DNA from 4 places in the Streptomyces sp. NPDC059002 genome. Region 1 is predicted to be linked to each of the others. Evidence: riboswitches for the same ligand, from Rfam matches in the RefSeq annotation. Region 1 holds a riboswitch; each other region holds the start of a gene.
What was found. Region 1 has a riboswitch for cobalamin ahead of ACFWZ2_RS27345 (CbtB-domain containing protein). Riboswitches for the same ligand answer to the same signal wherever they lie in the genome.

Region 1 (5,668 bases):
CCGCTGCCCGACGCCACGGAGATCGGCGAGGCCGCACGGGATCACCCCGGGGTCGCCCGCGCGCTGGTGGCCCTGCACCGCCGCTACCGCGACGCCGCCGAGCAGGCGGCCGCGCTCGCCGCCCCGCACCCGGGCGGCACCGCCCTGCTGCCGCCGGGTGAACCGCACGACGAGGTACGGGACTTCTTCTACGCCCATCACAACCACTTCGAGCCGCTGGACACCGAGGCCGAGCGGCTCGCCGAGGCGCTGGAGCTCCAACCAGGCCGTGCCTCCGGGCCGTTGGGCGCGCGGCTCACCGACCGGCACGGCATCCGCGTCGTGCAGGCCGCGCCCGGCGGCTCCGGCGACGCCCGGCGCTTCGACCCCGACGCGGGACTGCTGTTCCTCTCCCCCTGGCTCAGCGAAGGACAGCGCGCCTTCCAGCTCGCCACCCAGCTCTGCCTGCTCGAACACGGCACGCTGCTCGACCGACTCGCCACCGCAGCGCCCGAGTTGACGTCACCGGCATCGGCGGCGCTGGCCCGCATCGGGCTCGCGAACTACTTCGCCGGTGCCCTCCTCATGCCGTACACGTCCTTCCACTCGACGGCCGAACAGGTCGGCTACGACATCGAGTTGCTGTCCGCGCGCTTCGGCGTCGGCTTCGAGACCGTCTGCCACCGCCTGAGCACCCTGCAGCGCACCGGGCAGCGGGGCGTGCCGTTCTCGTTCCTGCGTGTGGACCGTGCGGGCAACATCTCCAAACGGCAGTCGGCGACCGACTTCCACTTCTCCCGGCTCGGCGGCACCTGTCCCCTGTGGACGGTCTACGAGGCGTTCTCCGCGCCGGGCCGGATCCTGACCCAGGTCGCCGAAATGCCGGACGGGAAACGCTCGTTCTGGGTGGCGCGGACCATCACCCGCGGCGGCTTCGGTCACCACGCCCCGCGCGCGGAGTTCGCCGTGGCGCTCGGCTGCGAGCTGCGTCATGCGCACCGTCTGGTCTACGCGGAGGGCGTCGCCCTCGACGAGCCACGGGCGGCGACCCCCATCGGCCTGGGCTGCCGCATCTGCGAGCGGCGGGACTGCGCCCAGCGGGCCAGGCCACCGGCCGGTGGGCGGCTCGCCATCGATCCCGACCGGCGGACCTACGTCCCCTATCCCGTCGATGCCCGCACCCGCTGAACCCGCCGCCCGCATGACCGCGCCCGCCCCCACGTACCCGAAGGATTCCCCTGGTGACCAGCCGCGTCCTGTTCGTCTCGCCCGCCATGAACGCGTCGCTGCGCGAGGCCCGTTTCGACGACGGCGCCCCGCTCGACGACCGGGGCCTGACCGCGGCGCGCGCCGCGGCCGGATCCCTGTCCGCGCCCGCCGCCTCCGCCATCGTCGTCTCGGACAGCCCTCGGTGCCGGGGAACAGCGGAGGCGCTCGGGCTCGGCCCGGTGACCGCGCCCAGGGAGCTGACCGGCATGGACATGGGGCGCTGGCGGGGCAGGACCCTGCACGAGGTGAGCGCCGGGGAGCCGGAGGCGGTGGCCCGATGGCTGACCGATCCGGACTGCGCGCCGCCCGGCGGGGAGTCCGTGGCGGCCTTCTGCGCGCGCGTCGCGCGCTGGCTCGACACCGCGCCGACCGGCGACGGACGGATCGTCGCCGTCGTCGAGCCGGAAGTGGTGCGCGCCGCGGCGGTCCATGCGACGGGCGCTCCACCGGCCGCGCTCTGGCGGATCGATGTGGCACCGCTGACGGTCACGGAGTTCAGCGGCAGGTCCGGACGGTGGAACGTGCGGCTCGGTCACGCCCTGGACACGCCCTGAACCCACGGGAGTTGACTCAGTGGGCCGGAGCGTCCCGGTAGCGGCTCAGTGCCGCGGCGACGGCGCAGCGCACACACGTGGCGTCCGCCGACGGCTCGGCGCCGCAGGTGTCCCCCGCGCAGTCGCCGATGAGCAACTCCAGCTCCCGCACCAGGCGTTCGGTCCGCTTCGCCTGCTGGGCGAGGACGCGGACGCGGGCGCTCTGGCCGCCTATCTGCCGTCGGCTCGCGACCAGTTGCTCGTACTCACCGGGGGTCAGGGCCACCGCGTCGCGGCCGCCGAGAGTGATGTGTCGCGGCTGCAGTTGTCTGGCCACTCGGCTCCTCGATTCGTCGCCTGATCGTGGTGGTTCCTGTGCAACGCGAGAGGGCCCCCGGATGGTTCCGGGGACCCTCGCGTACGACGGATCGAGCCAGGTGCGACGGACCGGGTCAGCGCCCGGCCGACACCACCTCACCAGGCGCCGCGACCGGCCGTGGCCGCAGCAGTCGTTCCGCCAACTCGCCGAAGAGCAGGCCGAATCCGGCCCACAGCGTGATCTGCGTGGCGAGCGCGGAGAGCCTGAAGCGCCACAGCAGCGCCGCGGGGAAGTGCTCCGGCACCTCGTTGACCACGGGCAGGATGGCGAACGCGATCCCGATGACCACGGCGAATCCGGCGAGGGAGACGACCGTGGCGTACCAGGTGCCGATCCTGGGGGCGAGCCGCTTGCCCAGGATGGTGGCGCCGACCGCGAGGAGCACGCTCAGCACCATCATCAGCACATACAGGGTGGTCCGCTTGCCGATGGTGTCGGGGTTGCCGACGGCGGGCGGATTGGCCGGGTACTTGAGGAACGGGACGACGTACACCGCGAGCAGCGCGCAGCCGGAGAGCAGCAGCGCGGTGGCGCGCGGGCCGAAGTTCCCGACGCGGCCCAGGGCGTAGCAGTAGGCGAGTGCGGCGATGCCGCCGAAGGCGACCCCGTAGACGAGGACGCCGGTGGCGAGACCGGCCGTGGACTGCAGGCTCCGGGAGACGAGTTCGGCCTCGCCCTCGTGGGAGTGACCCGCGTGGGCCTCCTCGAAGCCGATGGCGCTGTCGACGTTCGGCTCGCCGAGGAAGTAGGCGACGACCAGGGCGAGCACGCCGGCGGCCAGGCCGGCGAGCATGCCCCGAACGAGCAGATTTCTTACGGTTGTCGAGTTCATGTGCGCGCGGCGTTCCTCTGGTCAGTGGCAGGGGAAGCCGAGCAGGTGGCGGGCGTCGTGCACCCACTCATGGACCTCCGCGCCGCTGAACACGGAGGTGGCGCCCTGTTCGGCGCCGACGAAGTACAGCAGGACGAGCATCAGCACACCGAAGAAGACCGCCCAGGGGGCGATCGCCTTCAACGGCAGCTTTGCGGGTACGACAGGGGTGGTGGCGGTCGGCTGGGCGACGTGCTGCGCCATGGCAGGGCCTCCTCGGGAGTTCGCGTCCCATCTCGGTGGTGCACAGGACGACGGCAACGGGTCTGACTCACAAGCGCTCCGGGGACCGCTTGCACACAGTGGCGCGACCGTGCCGGGCTCTCACCGGCTTCCGTTTCGTACCGTCGTCGATAACCAACTGAACGTACCGCCTGTCGCGTGCATGGCCAAGATGGCATCCCTCACTCCCGTTCACGCCCGCGCACGCCCCCCCTCCGGCTCGTCGGCCGCCTGACATGCGCGCCGGTTGCGTCGTCGGACTCTTGTCAGGCGAGCTTGAGCAGCAGCCCGGCGAGGTCCGCCGGTGCGGTGATCATGCAGTCGTGTCCGGCCCGCAGCTCCCACACCTGGGACGGGGTTCCGTTGGGCTGCACCGCGGGGACCGGCCGTCGGACGATGCCTTCCGGCACACCGACCACGCAGTGGATGTGCGTCCGCGGGATCGCGTCGACGGCCGGGGCGTCCAGTCGGACCGGTTGCCGCAGGCAGCGCACCGACTGGTCGGAAAGCATCGAGCGCAGCCAGGCGACGTCCGCCGGGTCGGTGACGCCGAACAGGCCCGCGGGCGGCGGCATTTCGGGGAGCGGCGGAACCCGCCAGCCGCTCTCGGAGCGCACGGCGCGGTCGATCAGGGCCCGGGTCGCGGGCTGGACGTCGGCCGCGCTTTCGCCGTGCTCGGGGACCATGGCGTCGAGGTACACCAACTCGCCGATGCGAGCGGGGACTTGGTTGGCGACGGAGGAGATGACGAGTCCCGCGTAGCTGTGTCCCACGAGGATCACCTCGGTGAGGTCTGCCTCGACGATCAGCCCGACGATGTCGTCGACGTGCGTGTCGAGCCCCACATCGGGGCCGAGCAGATGGGCCTTGTCGCCGTGGCCGGTCAGCGACGGCGCGAACACCCGGTGTCCGGCGGACGCCAGGAGCGGGATCACCCGCTCCCAGCACTGTCCGCTGTGCCAGGCGCCGTGTACCAGCAGATAGGTCGACATGAGGGTGCTCCTTGCTGTGCCGGGGGTCGGCTCGGGGGTCGTCGGCCATGCTGCCGACCGGGCGCCGGGCCAGCCAGTACCTCCCCGGTCCTGGGGGTGACAGGGCCAGGCACGCCGCGGCGGCGCGAACTACCGTGGGGAAGAGGTCGCGATGCTCGCCGGGGTCAGCGCCGAGTGAGGAGTGCCGCTAGCCGCCGAGTCCGAAGAACTTCGTGATCCAGTGGCTGGAGCAGATCGAGTCCAGGAAGTACGGGGCGCCGGTGCTGCCGCACTGTTCGGGGCCGGTCCCGGGGTCGACGGGAGTGCCGTGGTTGATGCCGGGAACCTTGTTGACCTCGACGGCCACCGTGCCGTCGGAGGCCACGTATTCGTCGTGCTGGGTCGCGTTGGGGCCGATGGTGGAGCTGCGGGTCGGAGTCTGGGAGAGCCCGTGCAACTCCGTCCACTGATCGCGCAGTTCGGTCGCGTTGCGCGGTACGACCGTCGTGTCCTTGTCGCCGTACCAGATCGCGGTGCGCGGCCACGGCCCCCCGTACGACGGGTATGCGTCACGCACCCGCTGGGCCCACTCGCCCGGGCTCAGATCCACTCCCGGGCTCATGCACTGGAAGGGGGTGCTGCCCTTCGTGCAGTTGTAGGGCAGGCCCGCGACGATCGCCCCCGCGGAGAAGACGTCGGGGTAGGCGGCCAGCATGACCGAGGTCATGGCACCGCCCGCGGACAGGCCGGTGACGAAGACCCGCTCGGCGTCGCCGCCGTAGGACGAGACGGCGTGGTCGGCCATCTGCCGGATCGAGAGGGCCTCACCCTGGTCGCGCCGGTTGTCGGTCGACTGGAACCAGTTGAAGCACTTGTTGAGGTTGTTCGACAGGGTGGTCTCGGCGAGGACCAGGATGAACTTGTCACGGTCGGCCATGTCCGGCAGGCCCGAGTGGTCGGCGTACGTCTGGGCGTTCTGTGTGCACCCGTGCAGCGCGACGACCACGGGCGCGTGCGCGGGCAGCGACGCGGGCTTGTACACGTACATCTTCAAAGCACCGGGATTGGAGCCGAAGCCGGACACCGGCGTGAGGCCGACCGCGGCGCTCGCGGACTGCGCGGGACCGGTGAGGACGAGCGGGAGGGCGAGGGCGGCGACGGCGACGAGACCTGCCGTGAGACGGCCCCACCGTCCTCGTGGCCGCGCGTGATGTGGGGGGACAGACATGCGGAACACTCCTTGATGTCGATGCACGCCCGGCGTCTCGGGGTCGCCGACGCGGCGGTGTGATGTGCGATGCCGCGCCGGAAGCACCGGGCGTGGTTCGGAACCGTAAGGTCCGCCCCGTCCCGCCACCATGGTCGCGGGCACCACATGCGCGGGTACGGCCCGCGCCGGCACACGGATTGCGCGGCCCCGGCCGCCCTGCTATCCGACTCGGCC
Region 2 (5,668 bases), on a different contig from region 1:
CGGCGGCCTCGCGCCTGAGCGAAGCGCCGTACGTGGAGTCGAAGTTGACGGCACCGGCGGGCCTCATCCCGACACGCGAGGAGAAGCGGGAGCTCGTGGCGGAGCGGAGGCTCACCCCATGACCTGGGTGCTGCGCGGGATGCGCTGGATCCGTTGGTACGCACGGGAGTTGACCGACGAGTCGGCGTACGACCGGCATGTCGCGCACACCAGGAAGGTGCATCCGGGAGCGTCCGTTCCGTCCCGGAGGGAGTTCGAGCGAATGCGGACGGACCGGCAGGAGTCGGATCCCCGGCAGGGGTTCCGCTGCTGCTGAGCAGGCATGTTGACCCGTCCGTTATCCGGACGGGGGTTCCATAGATCAAGACTCTCGCTTAGATTTCCCGCACGTTAAACGTGGGATGAGCGAGGGAGCGGAGCCATGACATGTCAGATGCGCCTGAAGTGAGCCGACCGGTGGTCACGCCGGTCCGCGTGGTCATCGCCCTCTGTCTCGTCGCGCCGTTCGTGGCGATGCTCTGGGTGAGTTCCTACGCGAAGGTCGAACCGACCTTCATCGGCATCCCGTTCTTCTACTGGTACCAGATGCTGTGGGTGCTCATCTCCACGGTTCTCACGATGATCGCGTACAAGCTGTGGCAGCGTGACCAGCGCGCCCGCAAGGCCGAGGCCCGGCAGCTGACGGAAGGTGCCGGACGATGAACGTGCTCGCGTCGGGAACCGGCGGCGTGAACGGTGTCGCGCTCGCCGTCTTCATCTTCTTCTTCATCGCGGTCACGGTCATGGGCTTCCTGGCCGCCCGCTGGCGCAAGGCGGAGAACGAGCAGAGCCTGGACGAATGGGGCCTGGGCGGACGGTCGTTCGGCACCTGGGTCACCTGGTTCCTGCTCGGCGGCGACCTGTACACGGCGTACACCTTCGTGGCCGTCCCCGCGGCGATCTACGCGGCGGGCGCGGCGGGCTTCTTCGCCGTTCCGTACACGATCCTCGTCTACCCGCTGATCTTCACCTTCCTGCCGCGCCTGTGGTCGGTCTCGCACAAGCACGGGTACGTGACCACGTCGGACTTCGTCCGCGGCCGGTTCGGCTCCAAGGGGCTCTCGCTGGCCGTCGCGGTCACCGGCATCCTCGCCACGATGCCGTACATCGCGCTCCAACTCGTCGGCATCCAGGCCGTTCTCGACGTGATGGGCGTCGGCGGCGGTCCGGACACGAACTGGTTCATCAAGGACCTGCCGCTGCTGATCGCGTTCGCGGTGCTCGCCGCGTACACGTACTCCTCGGGCCTGCGCGCCCCCGCCCTGATCGCATTCGTGAAGGACGGCCTGATCTACCTCGTCATCGTCGTCGCCATCATCTACATCCCGATCAAGCTGGGCGGCTTCGACGACATCTTCGCCAAGGCCGGTGACGCCTTCGCGCAGACCAACCCGGCGACCGGCAAACCGCGGGGCGCGCTCGCGCCGCCCGAGGCGGGACAGTGGACGTACGCGACGCTGGCGCTCGGCTCGGCTCTCGCGCTGTTCATGTATCCGCACTCGATCACCGCGACGCTCTCGTCCAAGAGCCGCAACGTGATCCGCCGCAACACCACGATCCTGCCGCTGTATTCGCTGATGCTCGGCCTGCTCGCGCTGCTCGGCTTCATGGCGATCGCGGCCGGGATCAAGGTCGACAACGGCCAGTTGGCGATCCCGCAGCTCTTCGAGGAGATGTTCCCCGACTGGTTCACCGGCGTCGCCTTCGCCGCGATCGGCATCGGCGCGCTCGTGCCCGCCGCCATCATGTCCATCGCGGCCGCGAATCTCTTCACCCGGAACATCTACAAGGACTTCCTCAAGCCCGACGCGACGCCCGAGCAGGAGACCAAGGTCTCCAAGCTGGTCTCGCTCCTGGTGAAGGTGGGCGCGCTGGTCTTCGTCCTCGGCATGGACAAGACCGTCGCGATCAACTTCCAGCTGCTCGGCGGCATCTGGATCCTGCAGACGATGCCCGCGCTCGTCGGCGGCCTGTTCACCCGCTGGTTCCACCGCTGGGCGCTGCTCGCGGGCTGGGCGGTCGGCATGGTCTACGGCACGCTCGCGGCGTACGGTGTCGCGTCGCCGACGCAGAAGCACTTCGGCGGCTCGTCCGACACCATCCCCGGCATCGGCGAGATCGGCTACATCGGCCTCACCGCGTTCGTCCTGAACGTGGTCGTGACCGTCGTCCTCACCTTCGTCCTGAAGGCGCTGAACGCCCCCGACGGCATCGACGAGACGTCCCCGGAGGACTACACGGCGGACGCGGGCGACCCCGGCGTCGTCCAGGAACTGCCGAAGGCGACGGCGGGCGCGGGACATTGAGCCGCTGATCCGCCCGCTCCACACCTGACGATGGGCCGCCGGAAAACCGGCGGCCCATTGCCGTATCCGCGTTCCGGAAAACCGGCGGCCCACCGCGTACCCCTGTTGCACACTTCGCCGCATGGACATCATCATCAGACGCGCGCACCCCACCGAGTACGAGACACTGGGCGACCTCACTGCGCAGGCTTATCTCGACGACGGACATCTGACCTTCGGGAGCTCGGACACCTACCTCACGGTGCTGCGCGACGTGGCCGCGCGCGACGCCCGCGCCGAGGTCCTGGTCGCCGTGGCCGACGAGGAGTTGCTCGGCTGCGTGACCTTCGTCCCGTCCGGCGGGCCGATGGCCGACATCGCGCGGGACGGCCAGGCGGAGATCCGGATGCTGGCCGTCTCCTCCGCTGCGCGCGGCAGGGGCGCGGGTGAGACGCTGGTGCGGGAGTGCCTCCAGCGGTCCAGGGACGCGGGCCGCTCCGGGCTCGTCCTGTCCACGCAGCCCTCGATGCGCGCCGCCCACCGGCTCTACGAACGCCTCGGCTTCGTACGGACCCCCGAGCGGGACTGGAAGCCGATCGCGGACCTGACGCTGCTCACCTACGAGTTGACGTTCTAGGGCATCCGACGCACGGCACCCCTTCGGCGCCGACACAAGATGTGGGCCTGCTTCAGAAACGCGGCACAAGATGTATGCTCGTGCTCGCTGTCGCCGCAGGGGAATCCGGTGCAAGTCCGGAACTGTCCCGCAACGGTGTATGTGTACGTCTTTGTCGTACCCGCGAGTCCGAGGACCTGCCGGCAGCGCACCCGAGCCGTCCGGCCCGGGTGCCGACCGTCCGGGCCTCGTGGAGTGGGCCGGTGGACGCGGTGCGCCGCCCTGCCCGGGTGCGCCCGTGCGTCGCCCTTCCCTCCCCCAGGCCCAGAGCCGAGCGAGGGAGAGCTCCACGTGACCATCGCGCCTGCCGAACCTGCGTCAGCGACGACCACGCCGACCGCCGAGGGTACCGACGGGCCAGGGACCGCGCTGCTGCGCACCCTGACCGACCTCACCGCCGACCTCCCCGACGCCGACCCGGGCCGGGTCGCCGGCGCCGCGCTGCGCGGCCGGTCCGCCAAGGCCGACGAGGCCGAGCTGCGGGAGCTTGCGACGGAGGCGGCCGCGGGGCTCATCTCCGAGGACCCCGCGTACTCCAAGCTCGCCGCCAGGCTCCTGTCGATCGGCATCCGCGAGGAAGCCGCCACGCAGGGCGTGCGCTCCTTCACCGACTCCATCGCGGTCGGCCACCGCGAGGGCCTGATCGCCGACCGCACGGCGGACTTCGTCACCGAGCACGCGGCCCGCCTGAACACGCTGGTGGACACCGCGCTCGCGGACGGCGCCGACTTCCGCTTCGGCTACTTCGGCCTGCGCACCCTGCACAGCCGCTACCTCCTGCGCCACCCGATCACCCGGCAGGTCATCGAGACCCCGCAGCACTTCATGCTGCGTGTCGCGGCCGGTCTCGCGGAGGACGGGAGCGCCCGCGCGCTCGACGAAGTCGCCGCCCTGTACGGCCTGATGAGCCGCCTGGACTACCTCCCGTCCTCGCCGACGCTCTTCAACTCCGGCACCCGCCACCCGCAGATGTCCTCCTGCTACCTCCTCGACTCCCCGCTGGACGAGCTCGACTCGATCTACGACCGCTACCACCAGGTCGCGCGGCTCTCCAAGCACGCGGGCGGCATCGGCCTCTCGTACTCCCGCATCCGCTCCCGCGGTTCGCTGATCCGCGGCACGAACGGGCACTCCAACGGCATCGTGCCGTTCCTGAAGACCCTGGACGCCTCGGTCGCCGCCGTGAACCAGGGCGGGCGCCGCAAGGGCGCGGCCGCGGTCTACCTGGAGACCTGGCACTCCGACATCGAGGAGTTCCTGGAGCTGCGCGACAACACCGGTGAGGACGCGCGCCGCACGCACAACCTCAACCTCGCGCACTGGATCCCGGACGAGTTCATGCGCCGGGTCGCCGCCGACCAGGACTGGTCGCTGTTCTCACCGGCCGACGTGCCCGGGTTCGTGGACCTGTGGGGCGAGGAGTTCGACGCCGCCTACCGCAAGGCGGAGGCCGCCGGGCTCGCCAAGAAGACCATGCCGGCCCGCGATCTGTACGGCCGCATGATGCGCACCCTCGCGCAGACCGGCAACGGCTGGATGACCTTCAAGGACGCCGCCAACCGCACCGCCAACCAGACGGCGGAGCCCGGCCACACCGTCCACTCCTCCAACCTCTGCACGGAGATCCTGGAGGTGACGGACGACGGGGAGACGGCCGTCTGCAACCTCGGGTCGGTCAACCTCGGCGCGTTCGTCGACAACGGCGACATCGACTGGGAGCGGCTCGACGAGACCGTCCGCACCGCCGTCACCTTCCTCGACCGCGTCGTCGACATCAACTTCTACCCGACCGAGCAGGCCGGACGCTCCAACGCCAAGTGGCGCCCGGTGGGCCTCGGCGCGATGGGCCTCCAGGACGTCTTCTTCCAGCTGAAGCTGCCGTTCGACTCCCCCGAGGCCCGCGCGCTCTCCACCCGCATCGCCGAGCGCATCATGCTCGCTTCGTACGAGGCGTCCGCGGACCTCGCCGAGCGCAACGGCCCGCTGCCCGCCTGGGAGAAGACCCGCACCGCGCGCGGCGTCCTGCACCCGGACCACTACGGCGTCGAGCTGACCTGGCCGGAGCGCTGGGCGGCCCTCCGGGAGCGCATCGCCACCACCGGCATGCGCAACTCGCTCCTCCTCGCGATCGCGCCGACCGCCACCATCGCGTCCATCGCGGGCGTCTACGAGTGCATCGAGCCGCAGGTCTCCAACCTCTTCAAGCGCGAGACGCTCTCCGGCGAGTTCCTCCAGGTCAACTCCTACCTGGTGGAGGAGCTGAAGCGGCTCGGCGTGTGGGACGCGCAGACCCGTGAGGCGCTGCGCGAGTCCAACGGCTCGGTGCAGGGCTTCACCTGGGTGCCCGAGGAGGTCCGCGCGCTGTACCGCACCGCGTGGGAGATCCCGCAGCGCGGCCTGATCGACATGGCGGCCGACCGTACGCCGTTCCTCGACCAGGCGCAGTCCCTGAACCTGTTCCTGGAGACGCCGACCATCGGCAAGCTCTCCTCGATGTACGCGTACGCCTGGCAGCGGGGCCTGAAGACCACGTACTACCTGCGCTCGCGCCCGGCGACGCGCATCGCCCGCGCGGCCGGCGGCTCGAACGCCACCGCCGCCCCCGTCCCCCAGCAGGTGACCGATCCCGACGCCGTCGCCTGCTCCCTGGAAAACCCCGAGTCCTGCG
Region 3 (5,668 bases), on a different contig from region 1:
CAGATCACCGTGCGGAACGCATGCGTAAAGTGGCGTTCGCCCGTGTTCGAGTGCACAGAATATCCATGGTTCCGTCACATGGCGATGCCCGCGTCGCGATGAATTCAACTCGACGCGGGCATCGGCCTGTTGGGCCTCCGTCTGCTACTCCTCGGGCGGGAAGACGACCTCTCCGCTGCCGGCCAGCGTGATGGTGATCGCCTCGACCGGGCAGCCCTCGGCGGCCTCCAGAATCCGTTCGTTGGCGTCGGTCTCGGGGGCGGTGGGGTGCGACTGGCGGGCGGAGTCGAGCGTGAATCCGCCGGGCGCGGTGGTCACGCACATCCCCGATCCGATGCAGACCGACCGGTCGACCTCGACGTGCCAGCGGTCGCCCATCAGGCGCCACTCCCCTCGTAGCCGGCCGGGAGGTGGATCATCTTGTGCTCGAAGTACTCGGCGTACCCCTCGGGCCCGAACTCCCGCCCGAGGCCGGAGTTCTTGTAGCCGCCGAAGGGTCCGAGCATGTCGAGGCTGAAGGTGTTCACGGAGTACGTTCCGGTGCGCACCTGCCGCGCGACCTCGATGCCGCGCTCGACGTCGGCCGTCCAGACGCTGCCGCTGAGCCCGTAGTCGGAGTCGTTGGCGATCTTCACGGCCTCCGCCTCGTCTCCGTACGGCAGCAGGCAGATGACAGGGCCGAAGATCTCCTCGCGGGCGATGCGCATGGAGTTGTCGACGTCGCCGAAGAGCGTCGGCTCGACGTACCACCCCTGATCGAGCCCGGCCGGACGGCCGCCGCCCGCGAGGATCTTGGCGCCCTCCTCCTGGCCGATGCGGATGTAGTCGAGGGAGCGCTGCTGCTGCCGCTTGGCGACCAGCGGGCCGAGTTCGGTGGCGGGGTCGAGGGGGTCGCCGACCTTGAGGGCGGACGCGGCGGCGGCGAAGGCCTCGGCGAACTCGTCGTAGCGGGTGCGCGGCACGAGGATGCGGGTCTGGGCCACGCACGCCTGGCCGTTGATCATCCAGGCGAAGGGCGCGATGCCCGCGACGGCGGTCGCCGCGTCGGCGTCCGGCAGGACGACGGCGGCGGACTTGCCGCCCAGCTCCAGGGTGACGCGGGTGAGATGGCGGGCAGCGACCTCCATGACGCGTTTGCCCGCGGCGACGGACCCGGTGAAGGACACCTTGTCGACGCCGGGGTGCGCGACGAGGTACTCGCTCACCTCGCGGTCCGCGCAGATGACGGAGAGCACGCCCCGCGGCAGTCCGGCGTCGGCGGCTATCTCGGCCAGGATGTACGCGTCCAGGGGCGCTTCCGGCGAGGTCTTGAGGATCACCGGGCAGCCGGCGAGCAGTGCGGGCGCGAGCTTGGCGGCCGCGGTGAACTGCGGGACGTTCCAGGGCACGACGGCCGCGACCACGCCGACCGGTTCGCGCCGCACGAGCAGTTTCCCGAGGACTCCGTCGCGCGCCTCCTCGTAGGTGAAGTCGCGGGCGACGGTGAGCGCCGCGTCCCACGCCATCATCGCGGCGAGCGCCTGCACCATCACGCTGGAGGTGTACGGGGTGCCGTTCTCCGAGCTGATGACGCGGGCGATCTCCTCGTGGCGCGCGGCGATCCCGTCCTTGATCCTGGTGACGACCCCGATCCGTTCGTCCAGGCTCATCCGGGGCCAGGGCCCGTCGTCGAACGCCTTGCGCGCGGTGGCGACGGCGCGGTCCACGTCGGCGGGGGCGGCGTGCGGCACGCGGGCGAAGACCCGCCCGGTGTGCGGCGATACGACGTCGATGACGTCCTTGCCGAGCGGGTCGACCAACTCCCCGCCGATGAACAGCTGTCCGTGTTCCACGAGCTCGGTCATGGCTGACTGCCTCCTGCGGAGCGCTTTCTGACACCGTTTCAGAACTGATACCAGTTCTAGTTGGAGGAGTCCACGGACGGAACGGGCAACTCCACCGCCGTTCGGTCGACTTGGGCGACCATTGAAACTAGTTCTAGTTATAGTGGCGGCACCGGCGACACCAGGCGCGGCACCCGGCGACGAAAGACGAGGCCCCCATGACCCTGCAGGTGACCGACCCACCGGTGATCGAGCACGGCGGCGGCGTCTGGAGCATCAAGGTCCCCATCCCCGACAACCCCCTCGGATTCACCCTCGTCCACCTCCTCGACACCGATCGCGGACCCGTCCTCATCGACACCGGCTGGGACGACCCGACGTCCTGGCACACCCTCACCGCGGGACTCGCCCGCTGCGGCGTCACCGTCGCCGATGTGCACGGCGTGGTCGTCACCCACCACCACCCCGACCACCACGGCCTGTCCGCGAAGGTCCGCGACGCGTCCGGGGCCTGGATCGCGATGCACGAGGCGGACGCCGACGTGGTGCGGCGCACCCGCGCCAACCCGCCCGACCGCTGGTACGCCTACATGGCCGCGAAGCTGCTGGCCGCAGGCGCCCCCGCCGAACACGTCGCCCCGCTGGTCCGCGCCGCCGAGGAGGGCCGCCCCCGCAGGCTCCCCGGCCTCGACCCCGCGCTGCCCGACCGCGCCATCACCCCGGGCGAACTCCTCGACCTGCCGGGCCGCCGCCTGCGCGCGATCTGGACCCCGGGCCACACCCCCGGCCACGTCTGCCTGCACCTGGAGGAGGAGCACCCCTCCCGCCTGCACGGCAACGGCCGTCTCTTCTCCGGCGACCACCTGCTCCCCGGCATCACCCCGCACATCGGCCTGTACGAGGACCCCGACGACCACACCGTGACCGACCCCGTTGGCGACTACCTCGACTCCCTGGAACGGGTCGGCCGCCTCGACCCCGCCGAGGTCCTGCCCGCCCACCAGCACGCGTTCACCGACGCCCCCGCCCGCGTCCGCGAACTCCTCGCCCACCACGAGGACCGCCTCACCGGACTGCTCGGCCTGCTCGCCGAGCCCCTCACCCCCTGGCGGCTCGCCGAGCACATGGAGTGGAACCGCCCCTGGTCCGAGATCCCCTACGGCTCCCGCAACATCGCGGTGTCGGAGGCGGAGGCCCATGTGCGGCGCCTGGTGAAACTGGGCCGCGCGGAGGCCGTGCCCGGCAGCGACCCGGTCGCGTACGTGGCGGTGTGACTCCCCGCCGCCCGGCCGCCCCTGGTACGGGCCGGTAGAGTGGGCGCGTCGTCCTCACGCCCGTACAGGGGGAAGCCGGTGCGAATCCGGCGCTGACCCGCAGCCGTATACACCGCTCCCGCGGTACAGCCGGAATGCCCGGTGCGGAACGTGACCGGCTCGCTTCATCGGGGCCCCCGATGAGCGGCACCGTCGAGGTATACGGAGCCGGAGCCGCCCGGAAGCCGTGCTCGCAACGGTCCGTGCCGCCCCGCTCCCCGCAGGGAGAGGCAACCCGCCGCATCATGAACGTTCGCCGCAGCGCAGCGGTCCTGGCCGCCGTCGCCGTGTTCGGTTCGGTGGCCGCACCGGCCGCCTTCGCGGACGACGCGTCGCCGTCGCCCGCGCTTCCCTCGGGCCTCTACGGCAAGACCGACCCCAAGTTCGACGGCGTCTTCCGGCAGTCGTACGCCCTGCTCGCCCAGCACACCGAGGGCGTCAAGCCCGCCGCCAAGGCCGTCGACTGGCTGACCGGGCAGCAGTGCGCGAGCGGCGGCTATGCCGCCTACCGCGCGGACGCCGCCGAGCCGTGCAACTCCAAGACGACGGTCGACAGCAACTCCACCGCCGCCGCCGTGCAGGCCCTCGCCGCGCTCGGCGGCGAGCAGAAGACGGTCAAGAAGAGCGTCGACTGGCTGAAGTCCGTACAGAACAAGGACGGCGGCTGGGGCTACAACCCGGGCCTGCCCACCGACGCCAACTCCACCGGCATCGTGATCGGCGCCCTCGTCGCGGCGGGCGAGAACCCCGCCGACGTGAAGTCCCAGGACGGCAAGTCCGCCTACGACGCGCTGCCGAAGCTCGCCATGGACTGCGACAAGGACGGCGGCGCCTTCGGCCTCGCCGACGCCAAGTCCGGCAAGCTCGCGCCGAACGCCGACGCCACCGCGGCCGGCGTGCTCGGCAGCCTCGGCAGGGGCCTGGTCGTGGCGCCGCCCAAGAAGACCGAGCCCGCCGGGACCAAGTGCGCGAAGCCGGACACCGCCACGCAGGCCGCCAGCAACGGCACCGGCTATCTGCTCGACACCCTCGGCAGGACCGACGACCACCTGATGTCCGCGATGCCGGGCGCCAAGGAGCAGCCGGACTTCGGCAACACCGCCGACGCCGTGCTGGCCCTCGCCGCCGCGGGCCAGCAGGACCAGGCGGAGAAGTCCGCCGAGTGGCTCGCGAAGAACTCCGCGGACTGGGCGAAGCAGTCGGGCCCCGCCGCCTACGCCCAGCTGATCCTCGCCGCCAACGCGGCGGGCCTCGACGCCCGTGACTTCGGCGGCGCCGACCTCGTCAAGCAGCTCAACGCCACCGGCCCGGCCCCGGAGAGCGCGTCGAAGTCCCCGGCCGCGTCGGACGAGGAGAAGAAGGACGACGACGGCGGCGTCAGCATCTGGTGGATCATCGGCGTCGGCCTGGTCGCCGGCATCGGCATCGGCTTCCTCTACAGCGGCAACCGCAAGAAGCAGCAGCTGTGACCCCGGGCCGTGCGCGGCGCGGGCGCCCGGTGGTCGTGGCGCTCGTCGCCGCCCTGCTCGGCATCCTCGCCGCCGCGCCCGCCCAGGCCGCGGGCTACCGCTACTGGTCGTTCTGGGACCGCGACGGCGACTCCTGGGTGTACGCGACCCAGGGCCCCGGCACCGCACGGCCCGATGACGGCGACGTCCAGGGCTTCCGCTTCGCCGTCTCCGAGGACTCCAAGGACGCGGCGAAACCGCGCGGCCCCGCGGACTTCGACGACATCTGCGCGAGCACTCCCGCCAAGGACGGCCGCAAGCGGGTCGCCCTCGTCATCGACTTCGGCCTGCCCAAGGACGCACCCGACGGCGAGCGGCCGCCCGCGCCGCGGCAGGCCTGCGCGCAGGTCGCCGAGGACGCCACCAGCGCCGAGGCCCTCGCCTCCGTCGCCAAGTCGCTGCGCTACGACAACCACGCGCTGCTGTGCGCGATCTCCGGCTACCCGAAGGCGGGCTGCGGCGAGCAGGTGTCCGGCGACGGCAGCGCGCGGAAGGAGACGGCCGCGCAGGACGAGACCGGCAAGGACGACGACGGCGGGCCCTCCGTCGGTCTGATCGCCGGGGTCGCCGTCGTCGCGGTGCTCGGCGGTGCCGCGATCTGGCAGGCCCGGCGCCGTCGCGGCTGACGCGGCCCGGACACGGACACGGACAGCACGATGACGGACCACGGCAGGAGCACGCCCGGCGCCCTCAAGCGACGCCTGGCCCCCGAGGCGCACCGGAGCAACGCCCTGCACCCGGGCGCCTGGTGGATCTGGGCGCTCGGCCTCGGCACCGCGGCGTCACGGACGACCAACCCGCTCCTGCTCGGCCTGCTGATCGGCGTCGCCGGTTATGTGGTGGCGGCGCGGCGGACGTCCGCGCCCTGGGCGAAGTCGTACGGCGCGTTCGTGAAGCTGGGCCTCTTCGTGATCGGGATCCGGCTTGTCTTCGCGATCGTGCTCGGCTCTCCGATCCCCGGCACGCACACCGTCGTCACCCTGCCCGAGGTGCCGCTGCCCGACTGGGCGAAGGGCGTGCGGAT
Region 4 (5,668 bases), on a different contig from region 1:
GACCGGAAGTAGCGACGCAGCCGATGCCAGGACACTTCGAACCGATCCCCGGGGGCGGCGCCGCCGTCGCGCTCGACGAGGTCGAGATCTCCATCGTCCGTTCCCTCGCCGTGCAGCTCCTGGAGCTGATCGGCCCCGGACCGGGCGGTGAGCCCTCCGACGACCCGCTCGCCGAACTGTTCGCCGAGGGTCCCAGCGAGCCGCCCACCGACCCGGTGATGATGCGGCTGCTGCCCGACGCGTACGGCGGGCCCGGCAGCGAGCACGGCGCGGACGACCCGGAGGAACTGCGGGCGCACTCCGCCGAGTTCAGGCGTTTCACCGAGAACGACCTGCGCGCCAAGAAGCGCGACGACGCCCTCGTGGTGATCCGCTCCCTCGACTCGATGACGGCGTCGGGCGAGGGCGGAGCTGTCCTGAAGCTGTCGGTCGAGGAGTCGCGGCACTGGCTCGGCGCCCTCAACGACCTCCGTCTGGCGATCGGCACGCGCCTGGAGGTCACCGACGAGGAGGACGCGGATCTGCTGTTCCGGCTGCCCGACTCCGACCCCCGCAAGCCGATGGTGATGGCCTATCTGTGGCTCGGCGGACTGCAGGAGACGCTGGTCGGGACGCTGCTCGGCTGAGTTCTCCAGCACGGGGCGCGTTTTGGCCGGTCGCGCGGTTCCTCATGCCCCTTCGGGTGCCGTTCGCTCAGCGGACGCTCAAATCCAAATAACGATCGCGTCACGGCATTGCCCTCTTATGGAGCGCCAAGGGAAGTTTGTCCGCTTCTCCTAGTGGTGTGCGCCACACGTGGCTCAATCGATCACTGTTGCCCCCGTGATAAATCTTCACGACCACTCGGTGACGCCACCCATGTCGCCGGGGGCGCTCGGGCCGGCAGACCGTCGGCAGCACTCCATCCATATCCGGGGGGATCAGGACCTGATCCGCAGCCACAACGCAGATGTGCGGGCGCGGATCAGCATGGAGAAAGGCGTCACCATGACCTCAGTGCAGGTCGAAGAGCAGCACGACGAGCACGGCGGCAATGGGGTCGTGCAGGGCTCGTCCGGCGAGGGCGAGGGATATCAGCGCGGGCTCGGGGCCCGGCAGATCCAGATGATCGCGATCGGCGGTGCCATCGGCACCGGCCTGTTCCTCGGCGCGGGCAAGGCCATCCACAAGGCCGGACCGAGCCTCATCCTGGCGTACGCCATCGCGGGCCTCGTCATCTTCTTCATCATGCGGGCGCTCGGCGAGCTCCTCATGTACCGGCCCGTGTCCGGCTCCTTCTCGGAGTACGCGCGTGAATTCATGGGCCCGTTCTTCGGATTCGTGACCGGCTGGACGTACTGGCTCTTCTGGGTCGTCACCGGCATCACCGAAGTCACCGCGGCCGCCCAGTACATGCAGTACTGGACACACGGCTCCGTGCCGCAATGGGCGTACGCCCTGATCTTCACGGTCATCCTGTACGGCGCGAACCTCATCTCCGTGAAGCTCTTCGGTGAGCTCGAGTTCTGGTTCTCCATGGTCAAGGTCACCGCCATCATCGGCATGATCCTGATCTGCATCGGCATCCTCACCATCGGCTTCTCCGACGCCGGTGACACCGCGTCCGTCAGCCACCTGTGGAACGACGGCGGCTTCTTCCCGAACGGCATCGGCTCCACGCTGATGACCCTGCAGATCGTGATGTTCGCCTTCCTCGCCGTCGAGCTGGTCGGCGTCACCGCGGGCGAGTCCAAGGACCCGAAGACCGTCCTGCCCAAGGCCATCAACACCGTGCCGTGGCGCATCGCCGTCTTCTACGTCGGCGCCCTGATCATGATCCTGTCGGTCGTCCCGTGGACCTCCTTCAAGCCCGGCGTCTCGCCGTTCGTGAAGGCCTTCGAGGAGATGGGCCTCGGCGTCGGCGCCGCCATCGTGAACTTCGTGGTCCTCACCGCCGCGCTCTCCTCCTGCAACTCCGGCATGTACTCCACCGGCCGCATGCTGCGCGACCTGGCGCTCAACGGCCAGGGCCCGAAGTTCTTCACCAAGCTCACGAAGAACGGCCTGCCGCTGATCGGCACCACGGTCTCCGCCGCGTTCATGCTGTTCGGCGTCTGGATCAACTACCAGTGGCCGGGCGAGGCGTTCAACTACGTCGTCTCCTTCGCGACCATCTCCGGCATGTGGGCCTGGATCATGATCCTGGCCTGCCAGATCCGCTACCGCCGCAAGGCCGACCGCGGCGAGCTGCCGCAGTCCACCTTCCGTGCCCCGGGCGCCCCGTTCACCAGCTGGTTCGCGCTCGCCTTCATCGGCATGGTCATCGTGATGATGGGCGTCGACAAGGACGCGCGGATCTCGCTGTACGCCGCGCCGGTCTGGGCCGCGATCCTGGTCGTCGCCTACCAGGTCCTCAAGCGCCGCAACCCGCAGGCCGCGGCCTTCAACAAGCGGAAGACCGGTGTCTCCGACAGCGTCTCCGTCACCAAGGACTGATGTCGCCAAGGACTGATGTCCTCAAGGGCTGATGTCACCGAGGACTGAGCGGCTCCCCAAGGCCCCTGTCCAGCATTCGGGCCCTCGCGTACCACACTTCGGTACGCGGGGGCCCCTCTGCTTATCCTGGCTGCCATGCTGACCATCACCCAGGCCCTCCAGGACCAGATCGTCGCGCACGCGCGCCAGGACCACCCCGACGAGGCGTGCGGCGTGGTCGCGGGTCCCGCGGGCACCGGCAGGCCCGAGCGGTTCATCCCGATGCTGAACGCCGCGCGCTCGCCCACGTTCTACGAGTTCGACTCGGGTGACCTGCTCAAGCTCTACCGCGAGATGGACGACCGCGACGAGGAGCCGGTGATCGTCTACCACTCGCACACGGCGACCGAGGCGTACCCCTCGCGCACCGACATCACGTACGCCAACGAACCCGGCGCGCACTACGTCCTGGTCTCCACCGCGGACACCGACGACGCGGGTCCCTTCCAGTTCCGCTCGTTCCGGATCGTGGACGGCGAGGTCACCGAGGAAGACGTGCAGGTCGTCCAGGCATACTGATACTGACCCACGATCGCCCCCAAGCTCTTAATGAGCAGGGGGGACCCCCATTTTGAGGCGGCAGGAACAGGAAGCCGGTGCAAGCCCGGCACGGTCCCGCCACTGTGACCCCACCCCCTTGCCACGTGCCGGGGCGGGGAAGTCAGGAACTGACCTGCCGCCTTTCTCCACACGACGCAGGGGACGCGGAAATCCCCTGGAGGAGGCAGCACCAGTCATGCCCCGCCCGATACGCGCCCTGGCCGCCGCGGCCCTGCTCGTCCCGCTCGCCGCGTGCTCCTCGCCGGACTCCGGCGGTGACGCGAAGCCCGCCGCCAAGGCCGCCGGATTCCCGTACACCGTCACCAACTGCGGTGTGCGGACGACGTACGACGCACCTCCCGAGCGCGCCGTCACCATGAACCAGCACGCCACCGAAGTGATGCTGGAACTGGGCCTGCGGGACCGCATGGCGGGCACCGCCTACCTCGACGACAAGGTCCTGCCGAAGTACGAGAAGGCGTACGAGGCCATCCCCGTGATCGCCAAGGAGTACCCCTCGTACGAGAAGCTGCTCGCCGCCAACCCCGACTTCGTGTACGGCGGTTACTCGAGCGCCTTCCTCGCGGGCGACGGCCGCGGCCGCCCCGCGCTCGCCAAGTCCGGCATCAAGAGCCGCCTGAACATCGAGGGCTGCGCGAAGCGCCCCGTCACCATGGACGACGTCTTCCGCGAGGTCCGCGAGGTCGGCGCCACCTTCGGGGTGCGGGATCGGGCCGACACGTGGGTCCGCGGCGCCGAGCGCGAACTGGCCGCCACGACCGAGCAGTTGAAGGGCAAGAAGCCCCGGTCCGTCTTCGTCTACGACAGCGGCGACAAGACGGCGTTCACCGTGGGCGGCCGCGGCATCGGCAACGACATCATCAAGCGCGCGGGCGGCCGCAACGTCCTCGCCGACGTCGACAAGTCCTTCGCCGACGCCTCCTGGGAGACGGTCGTGGACCGCAAGCCGGAGACCATCGTCATCCTCGACTACGGCGCCACGTCCGTCGCCCAGAAGAAGAAGCGCCTCCTCGACGACCCGGCCCTCGCCGACGTCCCCGCCATCAAGAACAAGCGCTTCGCGGTGCTTCCCCTTTCGGACATGGTCACAGGAGTACGAGCACCAGAGGCGGTGAAGAAGCTGGCGGCGCAGCTGTGAAGGCGCAGGGTGTCCAGCCCGTCCGGCGTTTGAGGACGAGCCCGAAGGGCGATGGGCGCAGGTCACGGGGACAGCACCTCGTGATCCTGACGGCGCTCACCGCAGCCCTCGCGGCAGCGATCGTCGCCGGGTTGGCCCTCGGTTCCGTACGCATCCCGCCAGGGAACGTCATCGAGATCCTCACGGGGAACGCGGAACCCTCCCCGTTCCGCACGATCGTGCTGGACGTCCGACTCCCCAGAGTCCTGCTGGGCGCCACCGTCGGCGCGGGCCTCGCGGTCATCGGCACCGTCCTGCAGGCCCTCGTCCGCAACCCCCTCGCCGACCCGTTCCTGCTGGGCGTCTCCTCGGGCGCCTCCGTCGGCGCGGTCGGCGCGATCGTGCTCGGCGGCACCTTCGGCGTCGGCTCGGCGCTCGCGACGACCGTCACCATCCCCGCGGCGGCCTTCGCGGGCGCACTGATCGCGCTGGTCCTCGTCTACGCCCTGGCGCGCAGCGGCGGCGGGTTCGCGACCGGCCGCCTGATCCTCGCCGGAGTCGCCGTCTCGTACATCCTGACCGCCCTGACCAGCCTCATCCTGGTCACTGCGGACAGCGCGGACCACCTCAAGGAAGTCCTGTACTGGACGCTCGGCGGCCTCGGCAGCGCCCGCTGGGACATGCTCGCCCTGCCCTGCGTCGCCCTGGTCGCCGGCACGGCCCTCCTGATGGCGCTGGCCCGCCCCCTCGACCTGCTGCTCGTCGGCGAGGAGGGTGCCACCGTCCTCGGCCTGGACACCGCCCGCTTCCGCGCCGCCGTCTTCGTCCTCGCCTCGCTCCTGACCGGCGTCCTCGTGGCGTACAGCGGGGCCATCGGCTTCGTCGGCCTGATGGTGCCGCACGCCGCCCGCATGCTGGTCGGCGCCGCGCACCGCCCGCTGCTCCCGGTGGTGGCGCTGATGGGCGCGGTGTTCCTGGTCGTCGCCGACCTCGCCGCGCGCACGGTCGCCGCGCCGCAGGACATCCCGGTCGGCGTGCTCACCGCGCTGACCGGCGGCCCGTTCTTCCTGTGGCTGCTGCGGCGGCGTACCGAAGGAGTCCCGGCATGAACCAGTCACCGCCCGCCGGTGAACTGCGCACCGAGTCCCTCTCGTACGAAGTGGGCGGCAGGCTCCTGGTGGACGGCGTCGACCTGACCGCCGCACCCGGCGAGACCGTCGGCGTCGTCGGCCCCAACGGCAGCGGCAAGACGACCCTGCTGCGCTGCGTCTACGGCACCCTGCGCCCCACCCACGGCCGCGCCCTCCTGGACGGCGACGACCTGGTGGCGATGCCCGCGAAGGCGCGCGCACGGCGCCTGGCCACCGTGCCGCAGGACGGGCAGGCCGCGTTCGAGCTGACCGTCCGGCAGGTGGTCGCCATGGGCCGCTCCCCGCACAAGCGCTTCTGGGAGGCGGACACGGCGGCCGACGAGGA

Region 2: linked by a shared signal. The riboswitch ahead of ACFWZ2_RS04695 (ribonucleoside-diphosphate reductase subunit alpha) and the one ahead of ACFWZ2_RS27345 (CbtB-domain containing protein) in region 1 are both predicted to bind cobalamin.
Region 3: linked by a shared signal. The riboswitch ahead of ACFWZ2_RS06255 (prenyltransferase/squalene oxidase repeat-containing protein) and the one ahead of ACFWZ2_RS27345 (CbtB-domain containing protein) in region 1 are both predicted to bind cobalamin.
Region 4: linked by a shared signal. The riboswitch ahead of ACFWZ2_RS25250 (ABC transporter substrate-binding protein) and the one ahead of ACFWZ2_RS27345 (CbtB-domain containing protein) in region 1 are both predicted to bind cobalamin.

What each region holds. Positions count from the first base shown of each region.
Region 1 is NZ_JBHYJI010000034.1:88,712-94,379, reverse strand. It holds gene ACFWZ2_RS27365 (short-chain fatty acyl-CoA regulator family protein) at 1-1,167, shown strand, start outside; gene ACFWZ2_RS27360 (histidine phosphatase family protein) at 1,221-1,802, shown strand; gene ACFWZ2_RS27355 (hypothetical protein) at 1,819-2,118, opposite strand; gene ACFWZ2_RS27350 (CbtA family protein) at 2,234-2,992, opposite strand; gene ACFWZ2_RS27345 (CbtB-domain containing protein) at 3,014-3,235, opposite strand; cobalamin riboswitch at 3,270-3,421, opposite strand; gene ACFWZ2_RS27340 (alpha/beta fold hydrolase) at 3,520-4,245, opposite strand; partial or broken gene ACFWZ2_RS27335 (alpha/beta hydrolase family esterase) at 4,436-5,452, opposite strand.
Region 2 is NZ_JBHYJI010000003.1:215,486-221,153, reverse strand. It holds gene ACFWZ2_RS04720 (carbon starvation CstA family protein) at 1-122, shown strand, start outside; gene ACFWZ2_RS04715 (YbdD/YjiX family protein) at 119-316, shown strand; gene ACFWZ2_RS04710 (DUF3311 domain-containing protein) at 427-702, shown strand; gene mctP (monocarboxylate uptake permease MctP) at 699-2,345, shown strand; gene ACFWZ2_RS04700 (GNAT family N-acetyltransferase) at 2,467-2,961, shown strand; cobalamin riboswitch at 3,023-3,160, shown strand; gene ACFWZ2_RS04695 (ribonucleoside-diphosphate reductase subunit alpha) at 3,292-5,668, shown strand, end outside.
Region 3 is NZ_JBHYJI010000004.1:188,236-193,903, forward strand. It holds gene ACFWZ2_RS06240 (ferredoxin) at 145-378, opposite strand; gene ACFWZ2_RS06245 (aldehyde dehydrogenase) at 378-1,844, opposite strand; gene ACFWZ2_RS06250 (MBL fold metallo-hydrolase) at 2,042-3,097, shown strand; cobalamin riboswitch at 3,132-3,258, shown strand; gene ACFWZ2_RS06255 (prenyltransferase/squalene oxidase repeat-containing protein) at 3,382-4,605, shown strand; gene ACFWZ2_RS06260 (SCO2322 family protein) at 4,602-5,270, shown strand; gene ACFWZ2_RS06265 (energy-coupling factor transporter transmembrane component T) at 5,301-5,668, shown strand, end outside.
Region 4 is NZ_JBHYJI010000030.1:43,186-48,853, forward strand. It holds gene clpS (ATP-dependent Clp protease adapter ClpS) at 1-12, shown strand, start outside; gene ACFWZ2_RS25235 (DUF2017 domain-containing protein) at 24-626, shown strand; gene ACFWZ2_RS25240 (amino acid permease) at 988-2,475, shown strand; gene ACFWZ2_RS25245 (Mov34/MPN/PAD-1 family protein) at 2,611-3,033, shown strand; cobalamin riboswitch at 3,056-3,206, shown strand; gene ACFWZ2_RS25250 (ABC transporter substrate-binding protein) at 3,251-4,213, shown strand; gene ACFWZ2_RS25255 (FecCD family ABC transporter permease) at 4,300-5,301, shown strand; gene ACFWZ2_RS25260 (ABC transporter ATP-binding protein) at 5,298-5,668, shown strand, end outside.